One region of the Streptomyces sp. NPDC002580 genome, then DNA from elsewhere that is predicted to be linked to it. Evidence: riboswitches for the same ligand, from Rfam matches in the RefSeq annotation. Region 1 holds a riboswitch; each other region holds the start of a gene.

Region 1 (7,596 bases):
TGTCGAGGCGAAAGAGAAGTTGGTGAACGACCGTCACCCGTCGGGGATCGTGACTCCCCCGGCCCCGGCTTCCGATGCCGATCCGGCGCTCTACGCGCCGTACGGCGCCCACGAAGCCCAGTACGGCGATGTCACCGCGCACGGCGACTACTCCGCCGCCGCTTTCGGCCCCGGCGCGAACACGGCCACCGCAGATCCCTACGCCACGCACTACGACGCCGACCCGCTCTTCGGCAACATGCCGGGCGGCGGCACCGGTTCGTACGACGCCACGCAGTGGAACTCCGGCGCCCAGCAGGCGCAGGAGTACGACCCGTACGCGGCGCAGCACCAGGCCTCCTACGACACCGGCGCCTACGGGACGACGGCCTGGGCTGCGGGCTACCAGCAGCTCGCCGACATTCCCGCGCAGCACCAGGGTCCGGACGCCTCGGGCCAGTGGGACGCGAACACCTGGGTCCAGCCCGGCCAGTCGGCCGACGGGACGCAGCAGTGGGGCGCGCCGACGCAGGAGACGGGCGCGTACGACGCCACCCAGTGGAACACCGCCGGCGGCCAGGGCGCGTACCAGGCGTACGAGCACCAACAGCCGGAGCCGTACGAACACCAGCACTCCCAGCACGAGTACCCGCAGCAGCACGAACACCCGCAGCAGCACGCCGAGTCCGAGGCGTACAACCACGAGCTCACCCAGCTCGACATGACGTACGAGCCGCCCGCCGATCCGACGGCTCCGGTTCCCTTCGACCAGCTGGCGACCGCCACCTTCGAGCAGGCCCGCGATCAACTCGACCTCGACGAGGACGAGTTCGACGAGGGTGAATTCGACGAGGACGAGGACGAGTTCGAAGAGGGCGACGACACCGAGCCGGACGACTCCCACAAGGCGTACGACGCGTACGCCGAGGGGCGCGAGACGCCGTTGCTCGAAGGCGTGGAGGAGATCACCCCGGCGCCGCGTCCGGCGTCGCGGTCCGCCTCCCGTTCCCGGCGCCGCAGTCCCGCGAAACGTTCCGCCCTGCTGACCGTCGCGGTGCCCTCCGCCTGCGTGATGGGCGTCGCGGGGATCGCGGCCGCCTCCGTGGTGGACACCGGCGGGAGCGACACGCGGGACACGACGGCCAGCGCCTCCGACACGGCCGCGGTGAAGCCGTCGGCCGCCAACAACAAGCTGGACACCCAGCTCAGGAGCCTTTCCGCGGGCGCGGACGACTTCGCCGACCGGGCGAGCCGTACGCAGGAACGCATCGACCTCAAGGCCCAGCAGGTGTCGGAGAAGAAGAAGGCGGCGGAGGAGGCGGCCCGCAAGGAGCGGCTGCGCCCGAAGTTCGCCCTTCCGGTGGCGCAGCAGGGCCTCAGCGCCTACTACGGCCAGGCAGGCATCAACTGGATGTCCGTGCACACGGGCATCGACTTCCCTGTCTCGTACGGCACTCCGGTGATGTCCGCGACCGACGGGACCGTGCGGACGCAGTGGAACAGCGCGTACGGCAACATGATGATCGTGACCGCGATGGACGGCACCGAGACGTGGTACTGCCACCTCTCCACGTACAAGGTCCCCTCGGGCACCACCGTGAAGGCCGGTGACCAGATCGCGTTCTCGGGGAACTCCGGCAACTCGACCGGCCCGCACCTGCACTTCGAGGTCCGGCCGGCCGGCGGTTCGGCGATCGACCCGCTGCCGTGGCTGCGCAGCCACAGCCTGGACCCCACCTGACCCGCACCGCGCACCTCGCGGCGACGGTCGTCCTCTGATCCGCCCCGCATGCGGCGGCGAACGGCCGTCGATCCCCGGCGCCCTCCGGCGGCCGGGGATCTCCCGTGACCGGGTGGCCCCCGCTACAGCTTCTCGACCGGCGCGTACCGCAGGAGCAGCCGCTTCGGCTTGGGCTCTCCGAAGTCGACCGTAGCTTCCGTGTTCGCGCCCGTCCCCTTCACACCGACCACGGTGCCGAGGCCGAACTGGTCGTGCGTGACCCGGTCCCCGACCGCCAGGGAGACCACCGGCTTCTCGGAGGCGCCGCGTCGCGTGGCGAACCCGGAGGCCCCCGAGGCGGCGGAACGCGAGCGCGACGACGACAGGGACGCGGCGACTCCCGAGACCGGGCCGGCAGCCCTGGGCACCGTCGCCCCGGTGCGCTTCCAGTCCAGATGGACCGCCGGGATCTCCTCCAGGAAACGCGAGGGCGGGTTGTACGAGGGCTGCCCCCAGGCGCTGCGCATCGACGAGCGGGTGAGGTAGAGCCGCTCCCGCGCGCGCGTGATGCCGACGTAGGCCAGGCGCCGCTCCTCCTCCAGCTCCTTGACCTGTCCGAGGGCGCGCATGTGCGGGAAGACGCCGTCCTCCATGCCGGTCAGGAAGACCACCGGGAATTCGAGGCCCTTGGCGGTGTGCAGGGTCATCAGGGTGATGACGCCGTTGCCGTCCTCCTCGTCCGGGATCTGGTCGGAGTCGGCGACGAGCGCGACCCTCTCGAGGAACGCGGAGAGTCCGGCCGGGGCCTCGCCCTCACCGGTCTCCTGCTCGAACTCCAGTGCCACGGCGGCGAGTTCCTGGAGGTTCTCGATCCGGGTCTCGTCCTGCGGGTCGGTGGAGGCCTGCAACTCGGCCAGGTAGCCGGTGCGTTCGAGGACGGCCTCCAGCACGGTGGCCGGGCTCGCGCCGGACTCGGCGATGGTGCGGAGGTCCTCCATGAGCACGTTGAACCGCTTGACCGCGTTGGTGGAGCGCGCGGCCATGCCGTAGGCCTCGTCGACGCGGCGCAGCGCCTGCGCGAAGCTGATCTTCTCGCGCTGCGAGAGGGCGTCGATCATCGCCTCGGCGCGGTCGCCGATGCCGCGCTTGGGCACGTTCAGGATGCGGCGCAGCGGGACCGAGTCCTCGGGGTTGGACAGCACCCTGAGGTAGGCCAGGACGTCCCGGACCTCTTTGCGCTCGTAGAAACGGACTCCGCCGACGACCTTGTACGGCAGGCCGACGCGGATGAAGATCTCCTCGAAGACACGGGACTGCGCGTTCGTCCGGTAGAAGACCGCGACGTCGCCGGCCTTGGCCTCGCCCGCGTCGGTGAGACGGTCTATCTCCTCGGCGACGAACTGGGCCTCGTCGTGCTCGGTGTCCGCGACGTAGCCCGTGATGTTCGCGCCCGCGCCCGCGTTGGTCCACAGGTTCTTGGGGCGGCGGGATTCGTTGCGCTCGATGACCGCGTTGGCGGCGGACAGGATCGTCTGGGTGGAGCGGTAGTTCTGCTCCAGGAGGATCGTGGTCGCGCTCGGGTAGTCCTCCTCGAACTGGAGGATGTTGCGGATGGTCGCGCCGCGGAAGGCGTAGATCGACTGGTCGGCGTCGCCCACGACGCACAGCTCGGCGGGGAGCAGGTCGAACTCGCCGGACGGTACGTCCACGGGGTGGGCGGAGGTGCCGACGAGTTCCCGGACCAGCGCGTACTGCGCGTGGTTGGTGTCCTGGTACTCGTCGACCAGGACGTGCCGGAACCGGCGGTGGTAGTGCTCGGCCACGTCCGGGAAGGCACGCAGGAGATTGACCGTGGTCATGATCAGGTCGTCGAAGTCGAGCGCGTTGGCCTCGCGCAGCCGCGACTGGTACATCGCGTAGGCCTGGGCGAGGGTCTTCTCGAAGCCGTCGGTGGCCTGGACCGCGAAGTCCTCCTCGTCGATCAGCTCGTTCTTCAGGTTCGAGATCTTGGCGCTGAACGACTTCGGCGGGAAGCGCTTCGGGTCGAGGTCGAGATCACGGCAGACGAGCGCCATGAGCCGCTTGGAGTCGGCGGCGTCGTAGATCGAGAACGACGAGGTGAAGCCGAGCCTCTTGCTCTCGCGGCGCAGGATGCGGACGCAGGCGCTGTGGAACGTCATCACCCACATCGCGTTGGCGCGCGGGCCCACGAGCGCCTCGACGCGCTCCTTCATCTCGCCCGCGGCCTTGTTCGTGAAGGTGATCGCGAGGATCTGGCCGGGGTGGACGTGGCGCTCGCCGAGCAGGTGGGCGATCCGGTGGGTGAGCACACGGGTCTTGCCGGAGCCCGCGCCGGCCACGATGAGCAGCGGGGAGCCGGCGTGCACCACGGCCGCGCGCTGGTTCTCGTTCAGGCCGTCCAGCAGGGCCGCCGGGTCCACGGCGGGCCTGGGCGCGCCGTCGCGGTAGTACGCGTCCCGGTTCGGCGGCACGTCGAACCTGCCGCCGAACAGATCGTCCGGAACCGACTCCGGTACGTGATCGTCCTCGGGCGGCGGCGGGTGTTCGTCCTCGTGAGCCGCGGAGGGCTGGAGGGCCGCCAGGAAGCTGTCATCAAAGAGGCTGCTCATCGCTCTCCGAGTCTAGGCCGCCCCACTGACAGCCCGCCGCCACCCCGGAAACTCGGCCGGAAGTCATGACGCGGCTCGCTGGCGGACCGGCTCGCTCCGACGACACCGGAGGCGGTGACCGTACGCGTCCGCACCGCGACGGCGGCGAACCGGCCCCGGGTCGGCGCCGGGGCCGAACCCCGCAGCCGGCCGGGGTCGGCACCGGGGTGGAACCCCCACGCACCCGCACCCCCCGGCGGACACCCGGGCGCGAACCGTCGCCCGCCCGCTCGGGACACACTGCCACGAAGGCGCCGACGGGCACGCGGATCATCGTGAATGCGTCATGGACGGCGGGACGCGCGGAAAAGGTCACGAAAATGTATCGGACATATCGCACATCAACCTTCACACGGGCCACACCAGTTGGTTAGCGTGCGGGAAGGCCGCTCGACCGCAACCGGCGAACCTCGCCGGGCCGGGCGGCCTCCGCCGAGTTCGGCACGTCCATGGGGCGGCCGGAGCCGGGGACCCACCGACCTTGGGGTGAATCGGTCCAACCGCCTTGTGGGGCAAGGACCGTAGGGCAACCTTCCGGAACCACCCGCCCGAACCCGACAGCTAACCCGGTAGGCGGATGACGGAAGGAGTCGCCTCTCTTGGCGTCATACCGCACAGGGCGTCGCACGGGCACGCGGGCCGGCATACGGACCCCGGCCCTCGCGACGGCCGCTCTCGCCTCCATGGCCCTGTTCTCCCAGACGGCGAACGCCGCCCCCGCCGCCGAACCCAGGCCCAGCCTCGAAGAAGTCCAGAAGAAGGTCGACGACCTCTACCACCAGGCCGAGACGGCCACCGACAAGTACAACGCGACCCGGGAGAAGACGGCCAAGCAGCGGAAGCGCGTCGACACCCTGCTCGACGACGTCGCCGAGCGCACCGAGAAGCTGAACACCGCGCGCGAGGAGCTGGGTTCGTTCGCCGCCGCCCAGTACCGCACCGGCGCCGCCGCGCCCAACAGCACGAGCCTGCTGCTGGCCGACGACCCGCAGGACTACTTCGACCAGACCCAGCTGATGAGCCGTCTGACGACCCGCCAGAAGGCGGCCGTCGACGACTACGCCACGGAGCAGGCCGCCACCGCCAGGAAGCGGACGGAGGCCACCGAGAGCCTGCGGTCGCTGACCGCCTCGCGGAACGCGCTCAAGACGTCCAAGGCCACGGTGCAGCACAAGCTCACCGAGGCGCGTGACGTCCTGTCGAAGCTGACCGCCGAGGAAAAGGCGCGGCTGGCCGCGATCGAGGAGAAGAAGCGGGAGCGGGCCACGGCCGAGGCCGCGAAGCTGGCGCGTCAGCAGGCCGCCGCGCAGGAGGCCGCCCGGCAGCAGTCGCCGGACTCCACGGCCGGCTCGGCCTCCGGCCCGGCTTCAGGTTCGACGTCCGGCTCCACGGCCACGGACCCCTCGTACGCGGCGAAGGCGGCCAAGGCGCTCTCCTTCGCCCGCACGCAGATCGGCAAACCGTACGTCTGGGGTGCCACCGGCCCGGACTCCTACGACTGCTCGGGGCTGACCCAGGCCGTCTGGAAGGCCGCCGGCGTCAGTCTCCCGCGCGTCACCTACGACCAGGTGAAGGCCGGCACGACGGTCTCCCTGGCCGACGCCCAACCCGGTGACCTGGTCTTCTTCTACGACGACATCAGCCACGTGGGCCTGTACATCGGCAACGGCATGATGATCCACGCGCCGAAGCCGGGGGCGTACGTCCGCGAGGAGTCGATCTACTACGACGGCACCTCGGCGATCCACAGCGTGGTGCGCCCGGCGTAGAGCGGACGCGAACGACGCCTCTCGCGGGGCACGCGCGCGTGGAACCGAAAGGCCCGCGCCGCCGTGCCCCGCGCCCCCGCCGCACCGTCCGCGCCCCTCGCCCGCGCGCGCCCCTCCCGCCGGCGCCCCGCGTTTTCGCGCTCCCCGCGCGCGTGCCCCACCGGCAACGGCGCCGGAGATCCCTAGCATCGGGCGCATGCCAGACACACCGGCCGTACCGGACCCCTCCCTCCGCGCCTGGTGGGCGCGGCGGTCGCCCGCCGCCGGGGCCGCCGTCATGGCCACCGGGATCCTCTCGGTCGGGCTGCGCCTGACCGGCCACGAGGCACTCTCCCGTGTCGCGCTGGTCCTCGCGTCCGTCGCCTGGCTCGGGCTGGCCGCGGACTTCTCCGTCCGGCTGGTCCGCGACCGGGAGCGATGGGTGCGGCAGGCCGGCACCCCGGCCGGACTCACCGCCGTCGCCGCGACCACCGTGCTCGGCACCGGGCTGTCCGTACGGGGCCGGCAGGTGCTCGCCGAGGCCCTGCTCGCGCTGTCGGCCGTGCTCTGGCCGGTGCTGGTCCTGGCCGTCGTACGGAACTGGCGGCGCCGTATGACGGGCGCCGTGTTCCTCGTCTGCGTGGCCACCCAGGGACTCTCCGTCCTGGCCTCGGCGATCGGCCCGGCCGTGGGCGCCGCCTGGCTCACGCACGCGGCGCTGGCGCTGTTCTGGCTGGGCATCGTGCTCTACGGCGTGTCGTTCGCGCACTTCGACCTGTGGGAGGTGAAGCGGGGCGCCGGGGAGCACTGGGTGGCCGGCGGGGCCCTGGCGATCTCGGCGCTGGCCGGGGCGGGACTCGTCGCCGCGCACCACCTGGACCCGTACCTGTGGAACGACGACGACCAGGGCGTCCTGCGCGCCACGACCGGGGCCCTGCTCGCGCTGGACCTCCTCTGGTACTGCCTGCTGCTCGTCGCGGAGGTCGTGTGGCCGCGTCCGCGCTACGACGTGCTGCGCTGGGCGACCGCGTTCCCCATGGGGATGACGGCGGTGGCGACGCTGTCGGTGGCGGACGCCCTCGACGTGTCCTGGCTGGAGGGGCCGGGGCAGGTCCTGCTGTGGATCGCGGTGGCGGCGTGGGCCGTGGTCGCCGCGGGGGCCGTTCTCGCCGTCAGGTCCGCGACCCGGGGCCGAGGCGCCTGACACCCCCGCCCCCACACCCGAACGTCCGGTCCGCGAGGTCCCGCCGGTCCGTGCCTCTTGGCCCCGTCCCTCTTGACCCCGTTCCGCTTCGCCGTCCCCGTGCCGGCCGGACGGCCCTGCCCGAGCGCTCCACGTTTCCCGGGATCGTCCCGTTCCCGCCGGGCCGTCATGCCCGCGCGCCCCTCGTTCCCCAGGGTCGCCCGTTCACCCCGCCCGCCCGATTCGCCCGGTCCGCTCCGTGCACTCTCGCCACCCGTCCCTCTCGTGTCATCCATA
Region 2 (7,596 bases), on a different contig from region 1:
GCACGGGCGAACAGGAAGTCACCGGTCAGGACGGCGAGCGAGTTGCCCCAGCGGGTGTTGGCGCTCTCCACCCCGCGCCGCACCTCCGCCTCGTCCATGACGTCGTCGTGGTACAGCGTGGCGAGATGGGTCAGCTCGACGACGACGGCCGAGGGCACGACACCCGGCGCGTAGGGGTCACCGAACTGCGCGGCGAGCATCACGAGCAGCGGCCGGAACCGCTTCCCGCCGGCCCGCACGAGATGCTGGGCGGCTTCCGTGATGAAGGGGACCTCGCTCTTGGTGGCTTCGAGCAAGCCCTCCTCGACAGCCGCCAATCCGGCCTGGACATCGGCTTCGAGAGCCTGGTCCCGCACGCTCAGCCCGAACGGCCCGACGACGGTCACGAGAGGTTCTCCTGTCTGCTGACGATCACATGGCGAACTCGGTCGATGACACGGTTTGTCGATGTGTCGCTGCCATCACTCAAGTCAGCGTATCCGGTCACGTTTCGATCACCACGAGCGCCCACCGTCCCCTGGCCGACTTCGCTCCGCCAGCAGGTATACGGGAGTACACCCGTAAGGCACACGAGATGTACCTGCCCGCCCCAACGACGAGTACCCCGACGCGCGGGCACATGCGGATCACCGGCGGTATGTTCATGATCAGTAGATTTGGACCGGTGTCCGACGCCCCACGGAGAAGTCCCCGGAAGGGCTGACCGCGTCCCGCAGCCCCGCCGGAACGAGCCAGGCCCGCCCGCGCCCCTCCTCTCCTCTCTTCCCCGGCCGCGCCACACGATGCACCCCGTCCTCCGAGGTGACGCCCATGCGTATCCGTACGTCCTTCCCCACGAGATCACTCACGAGGACGTCCTCGTCCCCCTCTCGGACGGCACCCGTCTGTACGCCAGGATCTGGCCTCCGCTGACCGAGGACCCCGTACCGGCCGGCGCTCCTGGAGTACCACCCGCATCGCCCGACCGACGGGACGGCCCCGCGCGACCGGCAGCGGCACCCCTGGTACGCCGGTCATGGTTACGCCTCCGTCCGCGTGGACACGCGCGGGTACGGCAACTCGGAGGGCGCGCCGACGGACGGGTGCTCGGAGACCGAGCCGGCCGACGGCGTGGAAGTGATCGGCTGGCCGGCCGACCGGTCCTGGTGCACCGGCAGGGTCGGCATGTTCGGGATCGCCTGGGGCGGCTGCGACTCCCTCCGCATCGCCGCTCCCGCGCCCGAGCCGCCAGGAGACGCTGCGCTGGTGGGACCACCGGCTCCGGGAAGAGGACACCGGCGCGCTCTCCGCTCCTCTCCTGCGTTCGTACGTGATGGACGCGCACCCCCCGGCGGCCGTGCACGGGGACCTTGCGGGCCGCCGGGTCGGCGGCCCGGCCTGGCCCTCGCCCTCGGTGACCCAGGTCGCGTACGCGCTCCAGGGTGCCCCGGTGCCGGTGCGGTCCCCTCAGCACACGGGGATCGACGCGGGCCGCCTCCTCCCCTCCGGCGACGACGCCGACCTGCCGCCGGACCAGCGGGAGGAGGACGCCCGGTCGGCCTGCTTCGAGTTCGCGGTGCCGGCGGAGACCTGGGTGCTGGGCCGCCCTCGGGTCTCACTGCGGCTGACGTCCGGCCCACCCGGGGGCCAGGTGATCGCCCGCCTGTGCGACGTGGCCCCGGACGGAGCGTCCACCCTCGTCACCCGCGGCGCCCTGAACCTGTCGGCCCGCCGGGACCGCGACCGGACGGTCCCCTGGAGTCCGGGCACCACGGAGAACGTGATGTTCGACCTGTCCGCCATCGGCTACGCGTTCCCGGCGGGCCACCGCATCCGGCTGAGCGTCTCCTCGGCGTACTGGCCCTGGATCTGGCCGCGGCCGGGCTCGGCGGCGGGCTTCACCCTCGAACCGATCGGCAGCACCCTCGAACTCCCCTTACGGACAAGGGCGTCGGACCCGTCCATCACGTTCGGGGAACCGGAGGAGGCGGAGCCCCTCGGCGCGACCGACTCCGAGACGCTGGACGAACCGCGCCCGCGGCGCCTGGTTTTGCGCGACGTGGCCGCGGGCACCTGGCGCCTCGAGGCGAACCCGCGCCACGGCGGCACCCGCGTGCATCCCGACGGCCTCGAACACACGGAGGACGCGCGGGAGACGTACACGATCGACGAGTCGGACCCGTCGTCCGCCCGCGCCCGCTCGACCTGGTCGATCCGGCTGCACCGCCCGGACCTGCCGTGGGACGCCCGCGTCGAGACGACCTCCGCCATCAGGTGCGACGCGCGGGACTTCGTCCTGTCCGACGAGCTCGTCCGCAAGGACGGCGACGAGGTCGTCTTCCACCGGACCCGGGAGAAGAGGACCCCGCGCACGGCCGGCTGACAGAACCGGACGAACAGGGCTTACGGGTAAGGGAGTTCCCTCTCGTCGCCCCCTCGGCGCACGACGTCACCCGCCCTGGTCCGACCCTGCCACGCGCCCCGCGGCCCGCACCCCTCCGCAAGGGGCTCGCCGGGCGCCTTGAGGCGTCCCGACACCCCACCCCCAAGGGCGCAATGCCCGACTTGCCCGGCATGCCGCGTTGATGACCCTCGACCTCGTGAGTTGAGTCACCCGCGAACCGGTCCGCCGCCTCGCACCCCTCCCCCGCCAACCCGTTCACCAAAGGCAAGTTGAGGATTCAATTCCGCCTTAATCGGACGTTTCCCCCTGGCTCTAAACAGGCGAAATAGATCTTCAAAGCCAAATCTGGCCTTGTTCCGGACATGTGCTCTCGCATACGTTTCCGTCGATCCCGGGCGGATCGCCGAATCCTGCCGCCGCCCGGAAACCCACCCACCCACGCACGGCAGGAGCGGGGGAACCACAGGTAAGCCGCCGATCCGGACACACCGGACCGGCTGGGGTGAAGCCGCGCCCGAAAACGCGGCCGGGCATCTCCCGCCCGAACCCGACAGCTCACCTCGCAGGCGTCGGAGAGGACACCAGTCATGCCCGCACGAGGCAAGCACCGCCACACGAAGTCCAACATCATCACTCGGGGCATGATCGCCGCCGGTACGGGTGGCATAGCCCTCGCCCTCCCGCTCGTGAGCGCGACCGGCGCCCACGCGGCCACCCCGGCGCAGGCCCCCCAGGTCACCAAGGCCGCGAAGACCGCGGTGGTCCCCAACGTCCAGCTCATCACCTACAAGGTGGTCGCGGGTGACACCCTCTCCAAGGTGGCGCAGAAGCACCCCGAGAGCGGCGGCTGGAAGAAGCTGTACCAGGCGAACCGCGCCGTCATCGGCGACAACCCCGCGTTGATCAGCCCGGGCCTGAAGCTGACCGTGGGCACGAAGACGCTGAAGCCGACGGCCGCGGGCACGACGGCGAAGGCCACCCCGGCAGTCGCCAAGAAGGCCGCGACGACGGCCGTCCAGGCCTCCGCCAAGACGTACACGAACGACCTCGACGGCTGGATCAAGCACTCGCTGGACATCATGGCCCAGCACGGCATCCCGGGCAGCTACGACGGCATCCACCGCAACGTGATGCGCGAGTCGTCCGGCAACCCGCTCGCCATCAACAACTGGGACTCCAACGCCGTCGCGGGCACCCCCTCCAAGGGCCTGCTCCAGGTCATCGACCCCACGTTCCGGGCCTTCCACGTCCCCGGCACGTCGATGGACCCCTACGACCCGGTCGCGAACATCACCGCGGCCTGCAACTACGCGGCCAAGACCTACGGCTCCATCGACAACGTCAACGGCGCCTACTGATCACACCGCGGCACCGATCGCACCCGCACCCGTCGGCGGCCCGTACCCGGGCCCGCCGACGGGTGCGTCGTCGTGGGCGCCGCACGCCGACTCGCCGGCGTCGGGCCCCTCGGCCGACGACCCCTAGAAGCCGAAGAGGCGCTCCAGGACGACCGCGATCCCGTCGTCCTCGTTCGACAGCGTGACCTCGTCGGCCACCGCCTTCAGTTCCGGATGGGCGTTGGCCATCGCCACGCCACGGGCGGCCCAGTCGAACATCGGGATGTCGTTGGGCATGTCTCCGAAGGCGAGCGTCGCCGAGGGGCTGAGCCCCAGATGCGCCGCCGCCAGAGCGAGGCCCGTCGCCTTGGTCACCCCGCATGGCTGGAGTTCGACGGTGCCGGGCCCGGACATCGTGACCGTCGCGAGCGAGCCGACCACTCCTCGCGCCGCCGACGCCAACTCGTCGTCGGACAACAAGGGGTGACGGAGCAGCACCTTGCTGATCGGCTCCGACCAGAGGTCGTCCCGCCGCCGCACCCGCACCGCCGGCAGGGTCGGATGCGGCATCACGTACCCCGGCTCGATGAGCGTCAGCCCGTCCACGCCGTCCTGGTCGACCGCCGCGTACAGCATCCCGACCTCCGCCTCGATCTTGCCGAGCGCCGTCTCCGCCAGTTCCCTGTCCAGGGTCACCGACCAGAGCATCCGGTCCGCCCCGGCGTCGTACAGCTGCGCCCCCTGTCCGCACACCGCCAGTCCCTCACCGCCGAGTTCGTCGAGCAGCGGTCGCACGCGCGGCGCGGGGCGGCCCGTCACCACGAGGTGCCGGGCACCCGCCTGGGCCACCTTCGCCAACGCGGCCCGCGACCGGTCGGAGAGAGTGTCGTCGCCGCGCAGCAGCGTTCCGTCCAGGTCAGTGGCGATGAGTGAATATGCAGTCGGAGCGGCCATGATCCGAAGAATACGGATCGAACGACACATGGGCCCGGCGTGAACCGGACGACGTCCGGTATCCCGTCAGCAACGCCGTTCACCGTACGGTGGTAAGCGCGTTGCGACCGCTTCGGATCACGCACCGTCCGCTTCCGCCCACACCGACTTTCCCGCACACGACCGACCACAACACCTCAACACCGCCCGGTGACAGGCGAACTCGGCGGCCGCCAGCCCTCGACGCCGGCCCAGCGTGACCGCCGAGACCGGCCCGCGACGGGAATCGCCCGCCACTTTCCACAAGTCATGGGAAAAACATGCCACTTGAGCCTTCCGCGACGCGGCCTCCGCTTGCCTCCGGCGCGGTGACCCCGTTCCGGCGCCATCTCCGCTCCGCCGCCGAAGCCGTGATCCGGCGCTTTCCGGAATCCCTGCGCCCGGAGATCTACGCCCTCTCCTTCCGGATCTGGCGGATCGACGGCGACGAGCGCCACCCGTACGTGGCCATCGGCTACAACACCGAGTCCCGGTACGAGCGGGAGAGCTACCCCGAGGACCCGGGCGAGGCCCGCTGGAACTACGCCCTGTGGCTGCTCGACGGCTTCGAGACCCTGGGCAACGTCCCGGAGGACCCGGCGGGAAGTCCCTTGTACGGGGAGGAGGTCAGGGAACTGGGCATCTGGTTCGACGGTGAATACGACTTCCTGACCATGGATCTCCCGGAGGAAGAGGAGGAAGAACTGGACGCCCTGTCCGACCTCCTCCGCCTCCACTTCTCCGACGCCGTCATCGACCTCGCCCGCCACCTGCACGCCGACGGTCTGCTCACCGAGATCTTCGGCCGCGACCTGCCCGTCGTCGTCTTCGACATGGACAGCCCCGGATGGGAGATCGAGGCCACCAGGGCCGCCAACCCGCCCGAGTCCGTAGCGGACTTCATGGCCTGGCAACAGGGAGCCGTCTACGAGAGCGCGCCGAGGACGGAGGAGTTCCTCCTCCGCCTCGACGCGGAGTGGCTCGACTACTTCCGCGCCATGGCCGACGTCCTCGTGACCCGCTTCGGCATCTCCCGCGCGCAGGCCGTCGCCAGGATCAACGAGCGCTTCGCGGCGGAGGAGATCAAGCCCATGGGCGAAGACCTCCTCGGCCACGAACTCCCCGAGTTCTGGGCGTACCACCTCTACTTCGAACCGGACTCCCGAGGCCTGCTCCCCTCGGCCTCCCCCGGGTCCGAGGACGACCTCGGCGCGTGGACCGTCCGCCCCGCCCCACCCCGGGACTCGGCCGCCTGGACCCTCGCGGAGGAGTCCTGACGGCCACGCCCACCACCTCGCCCACCGGTGCCGTCACCGACATCGGCCCCGGCACCGTCACCCGTGCGCGGCCACCAGATGCCTGGCCAACCGTGGTGAGGCGAACTCCGTCCCGCACACGAAGCGCATCACCGGCCCGTAGGAGGCCGCCGCCGGCAGCCCGGTGAAGTACAGGCCGGGTACGGAGGACCGGTACCCCGCCCCCAGCTTCGGTGTACCGCGGCTCACCGCCAGCGCCGCGCGGAGCTCGTGCCCGAGGAAGTCCATCGCGGCGAGGTCGACGCGGTAGCCGGTCGCGGCGATGACGTGATCGGCGGAGAGCTCTTCCACCCGGCCGCCGTGCGTCTGCACCGTGAGAACGGGACTGCCGTCGGAGGCCGTGGCGCCGACGATCCGGCGGACCTCCCGGACCGTGACCTTGCCCTCGAAACGGTCACGGAGCCACCAGGCGCCGAGCGGACCGAGCACGCGGCGGACCAGGTAGTGCCGGGCCTGGGCGGGCAGCCGGCGGTAGGGCTGCGGGTAGTAGCTCAGCGCCCACAGGGACCAGGCGCGCCCGAACGGCGACTCCGGGCGCAGCCTGGGCTGCTGCCACGGCGGCGCTCCGAAGTCGACGGCGCCCTTGCCCCGGGACACCACCCGCACCTGCGCGCCCGCCTCCGCCGCGAGCGCCGCCGTCTCCAGAGCGGACTGACCGGCGCCGACGACTATCAGGTCCTTGCCGGAGAAACGGCTCAGGTCGTGCTCCTGCGAGCTGTGCGAGACCGGGCCGCTCGGCGTGGGCCCGTCCGGCGCCGCCCCCGCAAGCTCGGGCGGCAGATGCGCCAGCCCGGACAGTCCGGTGGCCACCACGACCGCCCGCGCGGTGAACGACTCCCCCGAATCCAGCTTGATCTCGAACCCACCGGACCCGCCCGCCCCCTCGTGACCGCCTTCCCGGCCGCCCTTCCGGTCGACGGAAACCACCCGCACGCGCTCCAGGTCGGGCACGAGCTTCTGCTGGAACCACTCGCCGTACGCGATGAACGTCTCGACCGGGATGATGTCCTCGTCCGTGACCAGGCGCGGCTTTCCCGCCGCGTCGCAGTAGTCGGCGAGCGTGTGGCCGCGCTGCGGGGCGTCGATGCTGGAGGCGGCCGGAGTCGATTTGAGGAGCATTCCCACGGGCATGTGGTCGCGCCAGCTCACCATGGGCTCGCCGAACACACGCACCGGGACACCACGGGCCCGCAGATGGGCTGCGGTGGACAGCCCGAACGGCCCCGCACCGATGACTGCTACCGGATGAATCACGAAGTCCCTCCCCAGGACGTACTACGTCTACTTCGCGGTAGAACTGTTCGTGCTGCCACGGCGGTTGGTCCGCCACAGCTGATACAGGTGTTTGGCGCCCGGCCGCACGAAGCGCGCCAGCATCATGAAGAACGGCCGCAGGTCGTCACCCGCTAGCCATGCCAGCTCCGTGCCGCTCGCACGGGCCGGCGCGTGCGGTGTCGTGTAGCCGCTGCGCCGGTAGGCGAGCAGGGCCGGCAGGTCGATGTTCTCCACGATGTACCGGTGACCGGCCCGTTGTTCCCCCTCCGGAACACCGCGCCCGGTCAGGTCCGCGTGCATGGCACGGACGACG
Region 3 (7,596 bases), on a different contig from region 1:
TGCGCGGGTACTGGTCGAAGGGGGTGAGCTTGGCCGTGGTCTGGACGGAGTCGTCCAGGGTCCCCCGTGAGCCCGCCACGGTGAACACGACCGCGTCGACCGCCGGGTCGACGGCCGTGAAGGAGATCACCTTCGCGCCCTCGGTCAGCTTGACGCCCGCCATGCCGCCCGCGGCGCGCCCCTGCGGGCGAACCTGCGAGGCCTGGAAGCGCAGCAGTTGGGCGTCGTCCGTGATGAAGACCAGGTCCTCCTCGCCGGTGCGCAGCTCGATCGCGCCGACGATCCGGTCGCCGTCCTTGAGGGTGATGACCTCCAACTCCTCCTTGTTCGAGGGGTAGTCGGGCACCACACGTTTCACGACACCCTGCGCCGTGCCGATGGCCAGGCCCGGTGACGCCTCGTCGAGTGTCGCCAGGCAGATCACCGTCTCGTCGGGCTCCAGGGCGGACAGGAACTCCGAGACCGGAGCGCCCCCGGAGAGATTGGGGGCCGACACCGTCTCGGGCAGTTGCGGGAGGTCGATCACGTTCAGGCGGAGGAGGCGGCCCAGGGACGTCACGGCGCCGATCTCACCGCGTGCCGTGGAGCGCACCGCGGAGACGATCACGTCGTGCTTGGTGCGCTTGGCGTCGGTGTCCTCCCCGAAGGGGTCGGCGGTCGCCGTACGCGCCAGCAGGCCCGTCGAGGACAGCAGGACCCGGCACGGGTCGTCGGCGACCTGGAGAGAGACGGTCGCGGCGGGGCTGCCCGCGGACTCCAGGAGCACCGTGCGCCGGTCGGTGCCGAACTTCTTGGCCACCGCGGCCAGTTCGCCCGAGACCAGCTTGCGCAGCTCCGCGTCCGAATCCAGGATGCCGGTCAGCTCGTCGATCTCGCCGTTGAGCCGGTCGCGCTCCGACTCCAGCTCGATCCGGTCGAACCTGGTGAGGCGGCGCAGCGGCGTGTCCAGGATGTACTGCGTCTGGATCTCGGAGAGCGAGAAGTGCTCGATCAGGCGTTCCTTGGCCTGAGCCGAGTTGTCGCTGGAGCGGATGAGGCGGATGACCTCGTCGATGTCCAGGAGGGCGACGAGGAGACCCTCGACCAGGTGCAGCCGGTCGCGCTTCTTGCCGCGGCGGAACTCGCTGCGACGGCGCACGACGGTGAAGCGGTGGTCGAGGTAGACCTCCAGCAGCTCCTTGAGGCCCAGGGTGAGCGGCTGACCGTCCACCAGCGCCACGTTGTTGATGCCGAAGGACTCCTCCATCGGCGTCAGCTTGTAGAGCTGTTCGAGGACCGCCTCCGGCACGAAGCCGTTCTTGACCTCAATGACCAGGCGCAGTCCGTGCGAACGGTCGGTGAGGTCCTTGACGTCGGCGATGCCCTGGAGCTTCTTCGAACCGACCAGGTCCTTGATCTTGGCGATCACCTTCTCCGGGCCGACGGTGAAGGGCAGCTCGGTGACGACGAGGCCCTTGCGGCGCGCCGTGACGTCCTCCACCGACACCGTGGCGCGGATCTTGAAGGTGCCGCGGCCGTTCTCGTAGGCGTCCCTGATCCCGGAGAGGCCGACGATCCGGCCGCCGGTGGGCAGGTCGGGGCCCGGCACGTGCCGCATCAGCGTCTCGAGGTCGGCGCCCGGGTACCGGATGAGGTGGCGCGCGGCGGCGATGACCTCGCCGAGGTTGTGCGGCGGCATGTTGGTGGCCATGCCGACGGCGATCCCCGAGGAGCCGTTGACCAGGAGGTTCGGGAAGGCGGCCGGGAGGGCCACAGGCTCCCGCTCCTGGCCGTCGTAGTTGGGCGTGAAGTCGACCGTGTCCTCGTCGATCGACTCGGTCATCAACGACGTCGCGTCGGCCATCCGGGCTTCGGTGTAACGCATCGCGGCCGGCGGGTCGTCGTTGCCGAGCGAGCCGAAGTTGCCGTGGCCGTCGACCAGGGGCACCCGCATGGAGAAGGGCTGCGCGAGCCGCACCAGGGCGTCGTAGATCGACGCGTCACCGTGCGGGTGGAGCTTACCCATGACCTCGCCGACGACGCGGGCGCACTTCACGTAGCCGCGGTCGGGGCGCAGGCCCATCTCGTTCATCTGGTACACGATGCGACGGTGCACCGGCTTGAGGCCGTCGCGGGCGTCCGGCAGGGCTCGCGAGTAGATGACCGAGTACGCGTATTCGAGGAAGGAGCCCTGCATCTCGTCCACGACGTCGATGTCGAGGATCTTCTCCTCGTACGAGTCGTCGGGCGGCGGGGTCTTCGTGCTGCGGCGGGCCATCGCTGCTGCGGCTCCTTCACAGTCTCTGCCGGGGCATGAGCGGGTTCTGACGCGCACCATTGTGGACCGCCCCACTGACAACGTGGACCGCGACCCGTCCGTAGCGCCTCCGAGGGACGCTCCACGGGCGCCGCGGAGACCGCTTCCGAACGGCCCTCGGGCCCGGTGCCCGGCGGCCCCGGGGCCTCTGCGCGGTGGTGCTCGGAGGGTTCTCGGCAATATGTCAGGGACACGTGCAAGTCTCGCTCTCGGCGTACGAGGTGCGGGAACTTCGCCAGCTGTCCGCACGCTTGCATACAGTGGCAGGACCGACAGGAATGACGCAGTTCCGCGATCGAAGGGACGTACATGCCCATGGGTCACACGGCCACAGCTGAGGCAGGCTCCGGCGGCCTGACAGCGACCGAGCACCGCCTGGCCAACGGCCTGCGCGTGGTGCTCTCCGAGGACCATCTGACCCCGGTCGCGGCGGTGTGCCTCTGGTACGACGTCGGCTCGCGCCACGAGGTCAAGGGCCGGACCGGACTCGCCCACCTCTTCGAGCACCTGATGTTCCAGGGCTCCGGACAGGTGCACGGCAACGGTCACTTCGAACTCGTCCAGGGGGCCGGCGGCTCCCTCAACGGCACGACGAGCTTCGAGCGCACCAACTACTTCGAGACCATGCCGACCCATCAGCTGGAGCTCGCCCTCTGGCTGGAGGCCGACCGCATGGGTTCGCTGCTCGCGGCGCTGGACGACGAGTCCATGGAGAACCAGCGCGACGTCGTCAAGAACGAGCGCCGGCAGCGGTACGACAACGTCCCGTACGGCACCGCGTTCGAGAAGCTGACCGCGCTCTCGTACCCCGAGGGCCACCCGTACCACCACACGCCGATCGGGTCGATGGCGGACCTGGACGCGGCCACCCTGGAGGACGCCCGCGCGTTCTTCCGCACCTACTACGCGCCCAACAACGCGGTTCTGTCGGTCGTCGGGGACATCGATCCGGAGCAGACGCTGGCCTGGGTCGAGAAGTACTTCGGCTCCATCCCCGGGCACGACGGCAAGCCCGCGCCGCGCGACGGCTCGCTGCCCGACACCATCGGTGAGCAGCTGCGCGAGGTCGTCGAGGAAGAGGTCCCGGCGCGCGCCCTGATGGCCGCCTACCGGCTCCCGGAGGACGGCACGCGCGCGGCCGACGCGGCCGATCTGGCGCTGACCGTGCTCGGCGGCGGTGAGTCCTCCCGGCTCTACAACCGGCTGGTGCGCCGCGACCGTACGGCCGTCGCGGCAGGCTTCGGTCTGCTGCGGCTCGCCGGAGCGCCCTCCCTGGGGTGGCTGGACGTGAAGACGTCCGGTGACGTCGAGGTCCCGGTCATCGAGGCGGCCGTCGACGAGGAGCTCGCCCGGTTCGCCGCGGAGGGTCCCACGGCCGAGGAGATGGAGCGCGCGCAGGCCCAGTTGGAGCGCGAGTGGCTGGACCGGCTCGGCACCGTCGCCGGCCGCGCCGACGAACTGTGCCGGTACGCCGTCCTGTTCGGCGACCCCCAGCTCGCCCTGACCGCCGTGCAGCGTGTCCTGGACGTCACCGCGAAGGAGGTCCAGGAGATCGCCAAGGCTCGCCTGCGGCCCGACAACCGCGCGGTGCTCGTCTACGAGCCCACCGCCACCGAAGCCACCGACGCCGCTGACGAGACCGACGAGGAGGCGGCGAAGTGACCGAGCTCGCCCCCATGGACTTCCACCCGCAGCCCCAGGCCGGCCAGCCCAAGCCTTGGGCGTTCCCGGCCCCCCAGCGCGGCACCCTGGACAACGGTCTGACCGTGCTGCGCTGCCATCGCCCCGGTCAGCAGGTGGTGGCCGTCGAGGTGATCCTCGCAGCGCCCCTGGAGGCCGAGCCGGCGGGTCTGGACGGCATCGCCACGATCATGGCGCGGGCCTTCTCCGAGGGCACCGACAACCACTCGGCCGAGGACTTCGCCGCGGAGCTGGAGCGCTGCGGGGCCACGCTCGACGCGCACGCCGACCACCCCGGCGTACGTCTGTCCCTCGAAGTGCCCGTCTCGCGTCTGGCCAAGGCGCTCGGCCTGCTCTCCGACGCCCTGCGGGCACCCGCGTTCGCGGACAGCGAGGTCGAGCGGCTGGTGCGCAACCGGCTGGACGAGATCCCGCACGAGACGGCCAACCCGGCCCGTCGTGCCGGCAAGGAGCTCTCCAAGGAACTGTTCCCGGCGAGCGCGCGTATGTCGCGTCCGCGCCAGGGCAGCGAGGAGACCGTCCAGAAGATCGACTCCACGGCCGTACGCGCCTTCTACGAGAGGCACGTACGCCCCGCCACGGCCACCGCCGTCGTCGTGGGCGACCTGACCGGTGTCGATCTCGACGAGCTGCTCGGCGACACGCTCGGCTCCTGGACCGGTTCGCCCGCCGAGCCGCGTCCGGTGCCGCCGGTGAGCGCAGACGACACAGGCCGCGTGATCATCGTCGACCGCCCCGGCGCGGTCCAGACGCAGATCCTCATCGGGCGGGTCGGCGCCGACCGGCACGACCGTGTGTGGCCCGCGCAGGTGCTGGGCACCTACTGCCTCGGCGGCACGCTCACCTCCCGCCTGGACCGCGTCCTGCGCGAGGAGAAGGGCTACACCTACGGAGTGCGGGCCTTCGGCCAGGTCCTGCGCGCCGCGCCGGACGGCACCGGCGTCGCGATGCTCGCCATCAGCGGCTCCGTGGACACCCCGAACACCGGTCCGGCGCTCGACGACCTGTGGAAGGTGCTGCGCACCCTCGCGGCCGAGGGGCTGACCGACGCCGAGCGGGACGTCGCCGTGCAGAACCTGGTGGGGGTGGCGCCGCTCAAGTTCGAGACCGCTGCGGCTGTCGCGAGCACGCTCGCGGACCAGGTCGAGCAGTACCTGCCGGACGACTACCAGGCGACGCTGTATCAGCAGCTGGCCGCCACCGGCACCGTGGAGGCCACCGCCGCCGCCGTGAGCGCCTTCCCGACGGACCGTCTGGTGACCGTCCTGGTGGGCGACGCCGCGCAGATCGCGGAGCCCGTCAAGGCTCTCGGGATCGGTGAAGTCAGCGTGGTGACGGCCGAGTAGGGCCCGCGCGACCCGAGGGGCCCAGGTGACGTATGAGTCACCTGGGCCCCTTATTTTTCGGCCACCGCCCCCAAGATGTCCGCATTGGTACGGAGGTTGCCTTTCTGTCGTGTGGGATGCGCTACAAAAACCGTGATCTGTTTGTTGTTCGAAAGACACCGCGTTTAGCTTCGTTCCGACTGTTCGTCATGCAGTGCGCCGCGCCCGCGGCAACCGGACAGTCATCGCCGAGTCCCCGCATGGCGCGAGCCAGGGGAGCCGGGGACCCATACGTAGTCCCTGGGGTGAATCGGACGCCCTCCCCGGAGGGGGTCCGTAGGAGACCTTCCTGCTCCGAACCCGTCAGCTAACCCGGTAGGCGAGAGGGAAGGAAAGGATCAGCCCCTACATGGCGTTCTCCTGTGGCACCGGCAAGCACCGTCGTCCTGGCCGGACGCACAGCACCACCACGAGCGCCGTCGGCGTCGCGGCCCTCACCACCACCGGCGTCATCGGGACCCTGGCCGCTCCCGCGTTCGCCGCGGAGTCCCCCGTCGAGCGGACCGGGCTGACCCAGGCCGTCACCATCGGCGACTCGGTCGCGGACCAGATCGACGCCCAGGCGTTCGCGCAGCGGCTGGCCGCCGACGAGGCCGCCGCCCGGCAGCAGGCCATGCAGGAAGCCCGAAAGAACGCCGCCGAACAGGCGGCGAAGGCCCGCGCGGACAAGGAGCGCGCCGCCCGCGAGGCCGAGCGCAAGCGCCTGAACACCTTCGTCATGCCGATCAGCGGTTCGTACGTCTCCACCGGCTACGAGGCCACCAGCAGCCTCTGGTCCTCCGGCAGCCACACCGGCGTCGACTTCCACGCCGGACTCGGTACCCCGGTCCACGCGGTGGGTGCCGGCACGATCGTCACGACCGGTGACGGTGGCGCCTACGGCAATCAAGTCGTGATCAAGATGCACGACGGCACGTACACCATGTACGGCCACCTGTCGTCCATCGGTGTCTCCGTGGGCCAGACGGTCACTCCGGGACAGCAGATCGGACTGTCCGGGGACACCGGCAACACCACCGGACCGCACCTCCACTTCGAGGCTCGTACGACCGCCGAGTACGGCTCGGACATGAACCCGGTCGCGTACCTGCGCTCGCACGGCGTCAACCTCTGACGACCGCTTCGCCGCTTCTTCACCGCTTTCGATGCCCCGGCTCACCGAGCCGGGGCATCGTCGTTTCCGGAGTCGGTCTGTCCAAAAAATATCCATGGATTCAGGCCTGCCATCGGAAATTCCCGCCCGCTGCAATAGAGTCGCTGAACAAGCGTCAATCGATGGCGTTTCGCGGGGATTAAAGCGGAGGTCCGGTCATGCGTATTCCGGCGCACTCGGTATGCACGGCGATCCGTGACGACATCGTCGCCGGTGTCTACGAGCGTGGCGGCCGGCTGACCGAGGAACTGCTCGCGCGGCGCTACGGCGTCTCGCGCGTCCCCGTGCGCGAGGCGCTGCGCACGCTGGAGGCCGAGGGCTTCGTGGTCACCCGCCGGCACGCGGGCGCGTGCGTCGCGGAACCCACCGAGCAGGAGGCCGCGGACCTCCTGGAGATGCGCGTGCTGCTGGAACCGCTGGGCGCCGCGAAGGCCGCCCAGCGGCGCACCGAGGCCCACCTCAAGGTGCTCCGGGGTCTGGTCAGGCTGGGCCAGGAGCGTTCCAGGAGAGGGCACAGCGAGGATCTGCGCTCGCTGGGAGGCTGGTTCCACGAGACGCTCGCCCAGGCCTCCGGAAGCCCAGCGCTGACCTCCACGCTCGCCCAGCTGCGGCACAAGATCGCCTGGATGTACGCGGTGGAGGCGCCCGCCGACCCCGCGGCGTCCTGGGCGGAGCACGGAGGCATCGTGGACGCGGTCGCCCGCGGCGACGGTGAGCGGGCCCGTGCGATCACGGCCCTGCACGCCGAGCGTGCGACGTCCGCGCACCGGCTCCGCTTTCCGGGCGGGGGAGACCGGGCGGAACGTGTGAGAAGTTCGCAACATCCCGTAAACATGACGGGTCAGCGGCATTAACAAGGGCGCCGTATACAAAGAGATATTCGACCGGGGGCTTATTCCGCATGCCCTTTTGTCTGCGCTCCGGGAATTCCGGCGCGCTATTTTCGTGGCCGATACGCGAACGTTCGCGCGTGTCGAGGGCGGAATTCAAGGGCGGGGCACGGAAAACGGCTGAGCCGCGGCGCCCCCGGGCGGGGCGGGGCGGGGCAGCCCGGTGATTTG
Region 4 (7,596 bases), on a different contig from region 1:
TCATCCTTCTCTTCGCCGGTTTCGAGACCACGGTCAATCTCATCGGCAACGGGATGCACGCCCTGCTGACCCATCCCGGGCAGCGGGCCCGCCTCCAGGCCTCCCTCGCGGCCGGGGAGAGCGGGCTGCTCGAGACCGGTGTGGAGGAACTCCTGCGCTACGACGGGCCCGTGGAACTGGCCACCTGGCGGTTCGCGACGGAGGACGTGCGGATCGGCGGGCAGGTCATCTCGGCCGGTGATCCCGTGCTCGTGGTTCTCGCCGCCGCGGACCGGGACCCCGAACGGTTCGAGCGGCCGGACACGCTCGATCTCGCACGGAGTGACAATCAGCACGTGGGCTACGGGCACGGCATCCACTACTGCCTGGGTGCGCCGCTCGCCCGGCTGGAGGGGCAGACCGCCATCGGTACGCTCCTCAACCGCCTGCCCGACCTTCGGCTTGGGGTGGATTCGGCTGATCTGCGCTGGCGCGGAGGGCTGATTATGCGTGGATTGCGCACGCTTCCGGTGGAGTTCACCCCGGTCAAATAGGCCCTGAACGGCGCATCGGTGACCCTTCGACACCTTCGCCGAAGGATTTCTTCCGAATACCGGAAAGGGTGCCCTCGCGGCTACCGGAACGTGATGGTCCATCAATTTTGTGATCTTCACGTGATCTGTACTGCATCGACTTGTGACAAGTGATCGAGTGCGACTACGTTCACCCATCAACGCGACACCCGCACCGAGCACTTCGTGGGAGTCGTCGTAGTCACCCGCCGTCACGCGAAAGGTTTCCAGATGCTCTCCGGGAACGGCCGTCACCGTCGCCCTCGTCAGGCACCTGCTCTCATCGTCGCCGCGGGGGTGGCCGGATCGGCCATCGCCATTCCGCTGCTCGCGGCGTCGAGTGCCAGCGCGGCCGACGGGAACACCTGGGACCGGGTGGCGCAGTGCGAGAGCGGCGGTGCGTGGAGCTCCGACAGCGAGAACGGGTACTACGGCGGGCTTCAGCTGTCCCAGGACGACTGGGAGGCGCACGGCGGCCTCGAGTACGCCCCGCAGGCCGACCAGGCCAGCCGCTCGCAGCAGATAGCCGTCGCGGAGCGACTGCTCGACGACCGGGGCCTCGCGGCCTGGCCGACCTGCGGGCCGCTCTCCGGGCTCGGTACGAGCTCGGGTGACGTCCAGGTCGACACGGGTGTCGAGGGCGATGCCGGGAGCGAGTCGGGCGGATACGGGTCGTCCGGTCTGTCGACCGAGCCCGACTCGACCCCTTCCTATGGTTCGTCCGCTTCGGGTGACTCCTCGGACGCCACTCCGGAACCCAGTGCTTCGCAGAGCTCCGACAGCTCCGACAAGACGGCCACCGAAGGTGACAAGTCGGGCAAGTCGGGCAAGAAGGGCGCCTCTTCGGGGGCTTCCGACGACGAGAGCACCGGTGCCGGGCGGCACCGCGGCGACAGTGCCGCCGAGCGGGCGGCCGACAGCCGAGGCGATGTCGCCGTCGGTCGGCACGCCTCGCGCGACGTCCTCGACGACCTGTACGTCACGGACGGCCTCTCGGGTTCCTCCGACTCCCTTCTCCTCGACAGCGGATGGGGCAACCTGTCCACCGCCGACGAGGACGCCGCGGACGCCGGTCCCGGCCTCGTCGTGCCTGGTCGGAGCATCGCCGTCACCGTCGAAACGCTCCAGCAGTAGGGGGAGTTCGCGTCACGATTCGCCGTGGAATGTCCGGTTTGGCGGAAGTGAGAGATGGGTCTCAGAAGCCCTGATCGTCTTTGAAATTCCGCCGATCGACTGCTTACGGTCGGACCGCTCGCCACAGCGGGCCCCGACGATCGCAACGCCGAATCCTGCCAGCGGCCGTACGGGAACACTCGTCGCGTCAAGCGCCGTAGGCAGGAGCGGGGGACCCAAGGTAAGCGCCGCGTCCGGGAGTTGAGAGACACCCGGGGACGGCTTGGGGTTAAGCCGCGTGCCGGACGTCCTGGAGACCAGGACCGAGGGGACGCGGCCGGGCAACTCAACCGGCCCGAACCCGACAGCTCACCTCGCAGGCGTCGGTGAGGGGATCACTCCATGCTGTTTTCCGGCAAGGGCAAGCACCGCCGTCCGAACAAGGCCACCCGCGTCGCCACGCTCGCCGGCGTCACCGGCGTCGCCATCGCCGCCCCGCTGATGGCGGCCGGCAACGCCTCCGCGGCCACCGCCTCCGAGTGGGACGCCGTCGCCCAGTGCGAGGCCGGCGGCAACTGGTCGATCAACACCGGCAACGGCTACTACGGCGGCCTGCAGTTCTCGGCCTCCACGTGGGCCGCGTACGGCGGCACCGCCTACGCCGCCACCGCCGACCAGGCCTCGAAGTCGCAGCAGATCACCATCGGCGAGAAGGTCCTCGCCGGGCAGGGCAAGGGCGCCTGGCCGACCTGCGGCGTCGGCCTGTCGAGCGCCGCGTACACCGGTGGCACCTCGACCCCGTCGACCCCCTCCGGCTCCTCCTCGTCGAGCGCCTCGCAGGACACCGCCACCCGGACGACGGAGCAGCCCGTCTCCCGTTCCGCGGAGCGCCCGGCCGCGCAGAAGACCGTCACCACCCCGACCGGCAAGAAGGTCAAGAAGGGTGACGGCGAGTACAAGGTCGTCAAGGGTGACACCCTCAGCTCGATCGCCGAGAAGAAGCACGTCAAGGGCGGCTGGCAGAAGCTGTTCAAGCTGAACAAGGACATCGTCGCCGACGCCGACTTCATCTACCCGGGCCAGCAGCTGCACCTCGGCTGAGTGCCGCGGCGCGCCGGTCGGTGACGGTCGCTTTCGGCGGACGGCGACCACCTCCCCGGCGGCGCTCGGCCCTCTCCGGGCCGAGCGACAGCTCTCCCCTCCCTGGCCGGGCCTTTTTGGGAAAGGCCCGGTGAGGGCCCCCGTTCCCCCGGGCTCCCCGCTCCGGTGCGTTCTCCCCCGTACGCACCGGAGCGGGGTTTTTCATTTCTTCTTTGTTTAGTTCAGGAACAATATGTACTCTCAGTTCTGCCCGAGGGGTGGTCGATCGGCTGGCCGATCCCCCTGGGCCGGTTAGGCTCATCCCGCGGGGCTGCCGAGCCCCGCGTAATCGCGTCACATCCCAATAAGGAGATGCTCGTGCCGTCCATCGACGTCGTCGTAGCCCGGGAAATCCTGGACTCCCGAGGCAACCCCACGGTCGAGGTCGAGGTCGGCCTCGACGACGGCAGCACGGGTCGTGCCGCCGTTCCGTCCGGCGCTTCCACCGGCGCCTTCGAGGCCATCGAGCTCCGCGACGGTGACCCCAACCGCTACCTCGGCAAGGGTGTCGAGAAGGCCGTCCTCGCCGTCATCGAGCAGATCGGCCCGGAGCTCGTCGGCTACGACGCCACCGAGCAGCGCCTGATCGACCAGGCGATGTTCGACCTGGACGCCACCGACAACAAGGGCTCGCTCGGCGCCAACGCCATCCTCGGCGTCTCGCTCGCCGTCGCGCACGCCGCTTCCGAGGCGTCCGACCTCCCGCTCTTCCGCTACCTGGGCGGCCCGAACGCGCACCTGCTGCCCGTTCCGATGATGAACATCCTGAACGGCGGGTCGCACGCCGACTCGAACGTGGACATCCAGGAGTTCATGATCGCCCCGATCGGCGCGGAGTCCTTCTCCGAGGCGCTGCGCTGGGGCGCCGAGGTCTACCACACCCTCAAGAAGGTGCTGAAGACCAAGGGCCTGTCCACCGGCCTCGGCGACGAGGGCGGCTTCGCCCCGAACCTGGAGTCGAACCGCGCCGCGCTGGACCTCATCCTCGAGGCCATCAAGCAGGCCGGTTACGTCCCCGGCGAGCAGATCGCGCTCGCGCTCGACGTCGCCGCGTCCGAGTTCTACAAGGACGGCAAGTACGAGTTCGAGGGCAAGTCCCGCTCGGCCGCCGAGATGACCGAGTACTACGAGGAGCTCGTCTCCGCGTACCCGCTCGTCTCCATCGAGGACCCGCTGTACGAGGACGACTGGGCCGGCTGGAAGGTCATCACCGACAAGCTGGGCGACAAGGTCCAGATCGTCGGCGACGACCTCTTCGTCACCAACCCGGAGCGTCTGGCCCGCGGCATCGAGGAGGGCTCCGCGAACGCCCTGCTCGTCAAGGTGAACCAGATCGGCTCGCTGACCGAGACGCTGGACGCCGTCGAGATGGCCCAGCGCAACGGCTTCAAGTGCATGATGTCCCACCGCTCCGGCGAGACCGAGGACGTCACCATCGCCGACCTCGCCGTCGCCGTGAACTGCGGTCAGATCAAGACCGGCGCCCCGGCCCGCTCGGACCGCGTCGCCAAGTACAACCAGCTGCTGCGCATCGAGGAGATCCTCGACGACGCCGCGGTGTACGCCGGCCGCAGCGCGTTCCCCCGCTTCAAGGGCTGAGCCGCAAGGCCCGGGCGCTGAGCCGAGAGGCTCGGGAAGCGTCGTCCCTACGTCCCCGTACCCGGTCCCGTACCGTGTGCGGGGACGTACGCACGTGACGGCCCGCACCGACGGGCCAGTACTGGGGAGGCGGGACTCATGGCCGTGAAGGACCGGGACCGGTTCTCCACCTCGACCAGGCTGAAGCTGCTCGGTGAGCAGACCGCGGCCCGCGTCTACCGCTCCCAGACCAAACGGCAGGCCCGCCGCTCCCGGCTGACCGGCCGGGCCGCGCTGCTGGCCCTCGTCCTGTGCTCCCTGATCGTCGCCCTCGCGTACCCGATGCGGCAGTACGTCTCCCAGCGCGCCCAGGTCGCCGATGTGGAGCGGCAGCGGGAGCAGGCCCGGCAGCGGGTCGAGCAGCTGCGCGACCTCAAGGCGCGCTGGCAGGACGACGCGTACGCGAAGCAGCAGATCCGGCAACGGCTGCACTATGTGATGCCGGGTGAGACCGGTTTCGTCGCGATCGACCCGGACGCGGCGAAGCAGTCCCGCGCCGGCCGGGGCGCGGCCGACCGACCCTGGTACACCAATGTCTGGGACGGCGTGGACAAATCCGACGCCGCCGACCAGTGACGACCCATGAACTGACCAGAAAGACACGTGACTCACGGCATGGAAACGGCACCGCCCACCACCCCGCGCACCGAGCCCACCGACGCCGACGTCGAGGCCTTCAAGCAGCAGCTCGGCCGGCCGCCGCGCGGGCTGCGCGCGATCGTGCACCGCTGCCCCTGCGGACAGCCGGACGTGGTGGAGACGGCCCCCCGCCTCCCCGACGGGACGCCGTTCCCGACCACGTACTACCTGACGTGCCCCCGGGCCGCGTCGGCGATCGGGACGCTGGAGGCCAACGGGGTCATGAAGGAGATGACCGAACGGCTGGCCACCGATCCCGAGCTGGCCGCGGCCTACCGCGCCGCCCACGAGGACTACATCGCGCGCCGTGACGCCATCGAGGTGCTGGTGGGCTTCCCGAGCGCGGGCGGCATGCCGGACCGGGTGAAGTGCCTGCACGTCCTGGTCGGCCACTCGCTGGCCGCGGGACCGGGCGTCAACCCGCTCGGCGACGAGGCCATCGCGATGCTGCCGGAGTGGTGGCGCAAGGGGGCGTGCGTGACGCTCCCCGCGGCGGACGGCCCGAAGGGCGGGGCGGAGGGCTCCGGTGACCCGGCGGACGCCGCGGATGCCGCGGACGCCGCGGACTCGGCTCGGGACGGCGCGCGGGAAGAGGACCGGTGACGCGGGTCGCCGCCGTCGACTGCGGTACGAACTCGATCCGGCTCCTCGTCGCGGACGCGTACCCGGAGACGGGGGAACTCGTCGAGCTGGACCGCCGGATGACCATCGTGCGGCTCGGTCAGGGCGTCGACCGGACGGGGCGGCTCGCCCCCGAGGCCCTGGAGCGGACGTTCGCCGCGTGCCGCGAGTACGCGGCGGTCGTCAAGGAGCACGGCGCCGAGCGGCTGCGTTTCGTGGCCACCTCGGCCTCCCGGGACGCGGAGAACCGGGACGACTTCGTGCGCGGGGTGCTGGACGTCCTCGGCGTCGAGCCGGAGGTCATCACCGGCGACCAGGAGGCCGAGTTCTCCTTCACCGGCGCGACCAAGGAACTGACCGGGCGTGACGACCTCGCCAGGCCCTACCTGGTGGTGGACATCGGCGGCGGTTCGACCGAGTTCGTCGTCGGCGCCGACCGGGTGCGCGCGGCACGCTCCGTGGACATCGGCTGCGTACGGATGACGGAACGCCACCTCGTGCGCGACGGCGCCGTGTCCGACCCGCCCACGGTCGAGCAGATCGCGGCCATGCGCGCCGACATCGGGGCGGCCCTCGACCTCGCCGGGGAGACGGTTCCGCTGCGCGAGGCGCGCACGCTGGTGGGGCTGGCCGGCTCGGTCACCACGATCGCGGCGATCGCGCTGGAGCTCGACGCGTACGACTCCGCGAGGATCCACCACTCCCGGGTCTCCCTGGAGCGGGTCCGCGAGATCACCGAGTCGCTGCTGCGCTCCACCCACGCCGAGCGCGCGGCGATTCCCTCGATGCATCCGGGCCGGGTGGACGTGATCGGGGCGGGTGCTCTCGTGCTGCTCTCGATCATGGAACGGACCGGGGCCCGGGAGGTCGTGGTCAGCGAGCACGACATCCTCGACGGGATCGCCTGGTCGGTGGCCTAGGTCTCCTTTGCTACTGGTCAGTAGCATCGGCTGAGCAGGTCGGATAACGTATGAGCGCGTCCGAGGGGGGCTCGGGGGACCCCTCGGACGGACCGCGCCGAGAAAGTTCGTGAAGTTCTTCACAAGGAAAAAGGCCCCTGAGGGCGAAGAGGTGGCCACTTGGGCCCCCGTACGGGGTTCCGGCGGCCCCCGGACGTGATCGACAGGGCGTTGCGATCACGTTTCCGGGCGGTGAAACCGAGGTGCGGTCCGCTCGGCCGAATGGGTTGGACCGCAGCTCACGCGGTGTTGACAACGGTACGAAGTGCCCGGCGGTTCCGGCCGGTCACCATGACCTCGGTCACGTGGGCGGCGGAGTGTAGCAGAGCCCCCGCCCATGCTTGTGAAGGGGCGCACGAGCGACCCCCCGGGAGCGGGTGGATACTCGATGGCATGAGCACCACGGAGCGTCCCAGGATCCTCGTAGTAGGCGGTGGGTACGTAGGCCTGTACGCAGCTCGGCGCATCCTCAAGCAGATGCGCTACGGAGAGGCGACCGTCACGGTCGTCGACCCCCGGTCGTACATGACCTACCAGCCCTTCCTCCCCGAAGCCGCCGCAGGCAGCATCTCCCCGCGGCATGTCGTCGTCCCGCTGCGACGCGTACTTCCCAAGGCGGAGGTCCTCACGGGCCGGGTCACCACCATCGACCAGGACCGCAAGGTCGCCACGATCGCCCCCCTCGTGGGTGAGGCGTACGAGCTGCCCTTCGACTACCTCGTCATCGCGATGGGCGCGGTCTCCCGCACCTTCCCGATCCCCGGTCTCGCCGAGCAGGGCATCGGCATGAAGGGCATCGAGGAGGCCATCGGCCTGCGCAACCACGTCCTCGAGCAGCTGGACAAGGCCGACTCCACCACGGACGAGGACGTCCGCCGCAAGGCGCTGACCTTCGTCTTCGTGGGTGGCGGCTTCGCCGGCGCCGAGACCATCGG

Evidence for each region. A riboswitch is a leader RNA that binds a small molecule or an ion and turns the genes downstream of it on or off. The one in region 1 is predicted to bind cyclic di-AMP.
Region 2: linked by a shared signal. The riboswitch ahead of ACFYW7_RS30605 (transglycosylase SLT domain-containing protein) and the one ahead of ACFYW7_RS34530 (NlpC/P60 family protein) in region 1 are both predicted to bind cyclic di-AMP.
Region 3: linked by a shared signal. The riboswitch ahead of ACFYW7_RS33245 (M23 family metallopeptidase) and the one ahead of ACFYW7_RS34530 (NlpC/P60 family protein) in region 1 are both predicted to bind cyclic di-AMP.
Region 4: linked by a shared signal. The riboswitch ahead of ACFYW7_RS17220 (transglycosylase family protein) and the one ahead of ACFYW7_RS34530 (NlpC/P60 family protein) in region 1 are both predicted to bind cyclic di-AMP.

Annotation. Positions count from the first base shown of each region.
Region 1 is NZ_JBIAQZ010000015.1:8,864-16,459, reverse strand. It holds gene ACFYW7_RS34540 (M23 family metallopeptidase) at 23-1,720, shown strand; gene pcrA (DNA helicase PcrA) at 1,843-4,329, opposite strand; cyclic di-AMP (ydaO/yuaA leader) riboswitch at 4,789-4,960, shown strand; gene ACFYW7_RS34530 (NlpC/P60 family protein) at 4,968-6,137, shown strand; gene ACFYW7_RS34525 (tellurite resistance/C4-dicarboxylate transporter family protein) at 6,334-7,320, shown strand.
Region 2 is NZ_JBIAQZ010000011.1:151,950-159,545, reverse strand. It holds gene ACFYW7_RS30615 (polyprenyl synthetase family protein) at 1-386, opposite strand, end outside; partial or broken gene ACFYW7_RS30610 (CocE/NonD family hydrolase) at 811-2,362, shown strand; cyclic di-AMP (ydaO/yuaA leader) riboswitch at 2,807-2,967, shown strand; gene ACFYW7_RS30605 (transglycosylase SLT domain-containing protein) at 2,971-3,741, shown strand; gene ACFYW7_RS30600 (HAD family hydrolase) at 3,865-4,674, opposite strand; gene ACFYW7_RS30595 (hypothetical protein) at 5,022-5,969, shown strand; gene ACFYW7_RS30590 (FAD-dependent oxidoreductase) at 6,027-7,262, opposite strand; gene ACFYW7_RS30585 (ATP-grasp domain-containing protein) at 7,290-7,596, opposite strand, start outside.
Region 3 is NZ_JBIAQZ010000013.1:58,518-66,113, reverse strand. It holds gene ACFYW7_RS33260 (DNA topoisomerase (ATP-hydrolyzing) subunit A) at 1-2,257, opposite strand, end outside; gene ACFYW7_RS33255 (M16 family metallopeptidase) at 2,612-3,958, shown strand; gene ACFYW7_RS33250 (M16 family metallopeptidase) at 3,955-5,343, shown strand; cyclic di-AMP (ydaO/yuaA leader) riboswitch at 5,559-5,719, shown strand; gene ACFYW7_RS33245 (M23 family metallopeptidase) at 5,732-6,496, shown strand; gene ACFYW7_RS33240 (GntR family transcriptional regulator) at 6,694-7,389, shown strand.
Region 4 is NZ_JBIAQZ010000005.1:95,670-103,265, reverse strand. It holds gene ACFYW7_RS17230 (cytochrome P450) at 1-533, shown strand, start outside; gene ACFYW7_RS17225 (transglycosylase family protein) at 783-1,685, shown strand; cyclic di-AMP (ydaO/yuaA leader) riboswitch at 1,868-2,062, shown strand; gene ACFYW7_RS17220 (transglycosylase family protein) at 2,067-2,765, shown strand; gene eno (phosphopyruvate hydratase) at 3,117-4,403, shown strand; gene ACFYW7_RS17210 (septum formation initiator family protein) at 4,542-5,018, shown strand; gene ACFYW7_RS17205 (DUF501 domain-containing protein) at 5,058-5,684, shown strand; gene ACFYW7_RS17200 (exopolyphosphatase) at 5,681-6,622, shown strand; gene ACFYW7_RS17195 (NAD(P)/FAD-dependent oxidoreductase) at 7,055-7,596, shown strand, end outside.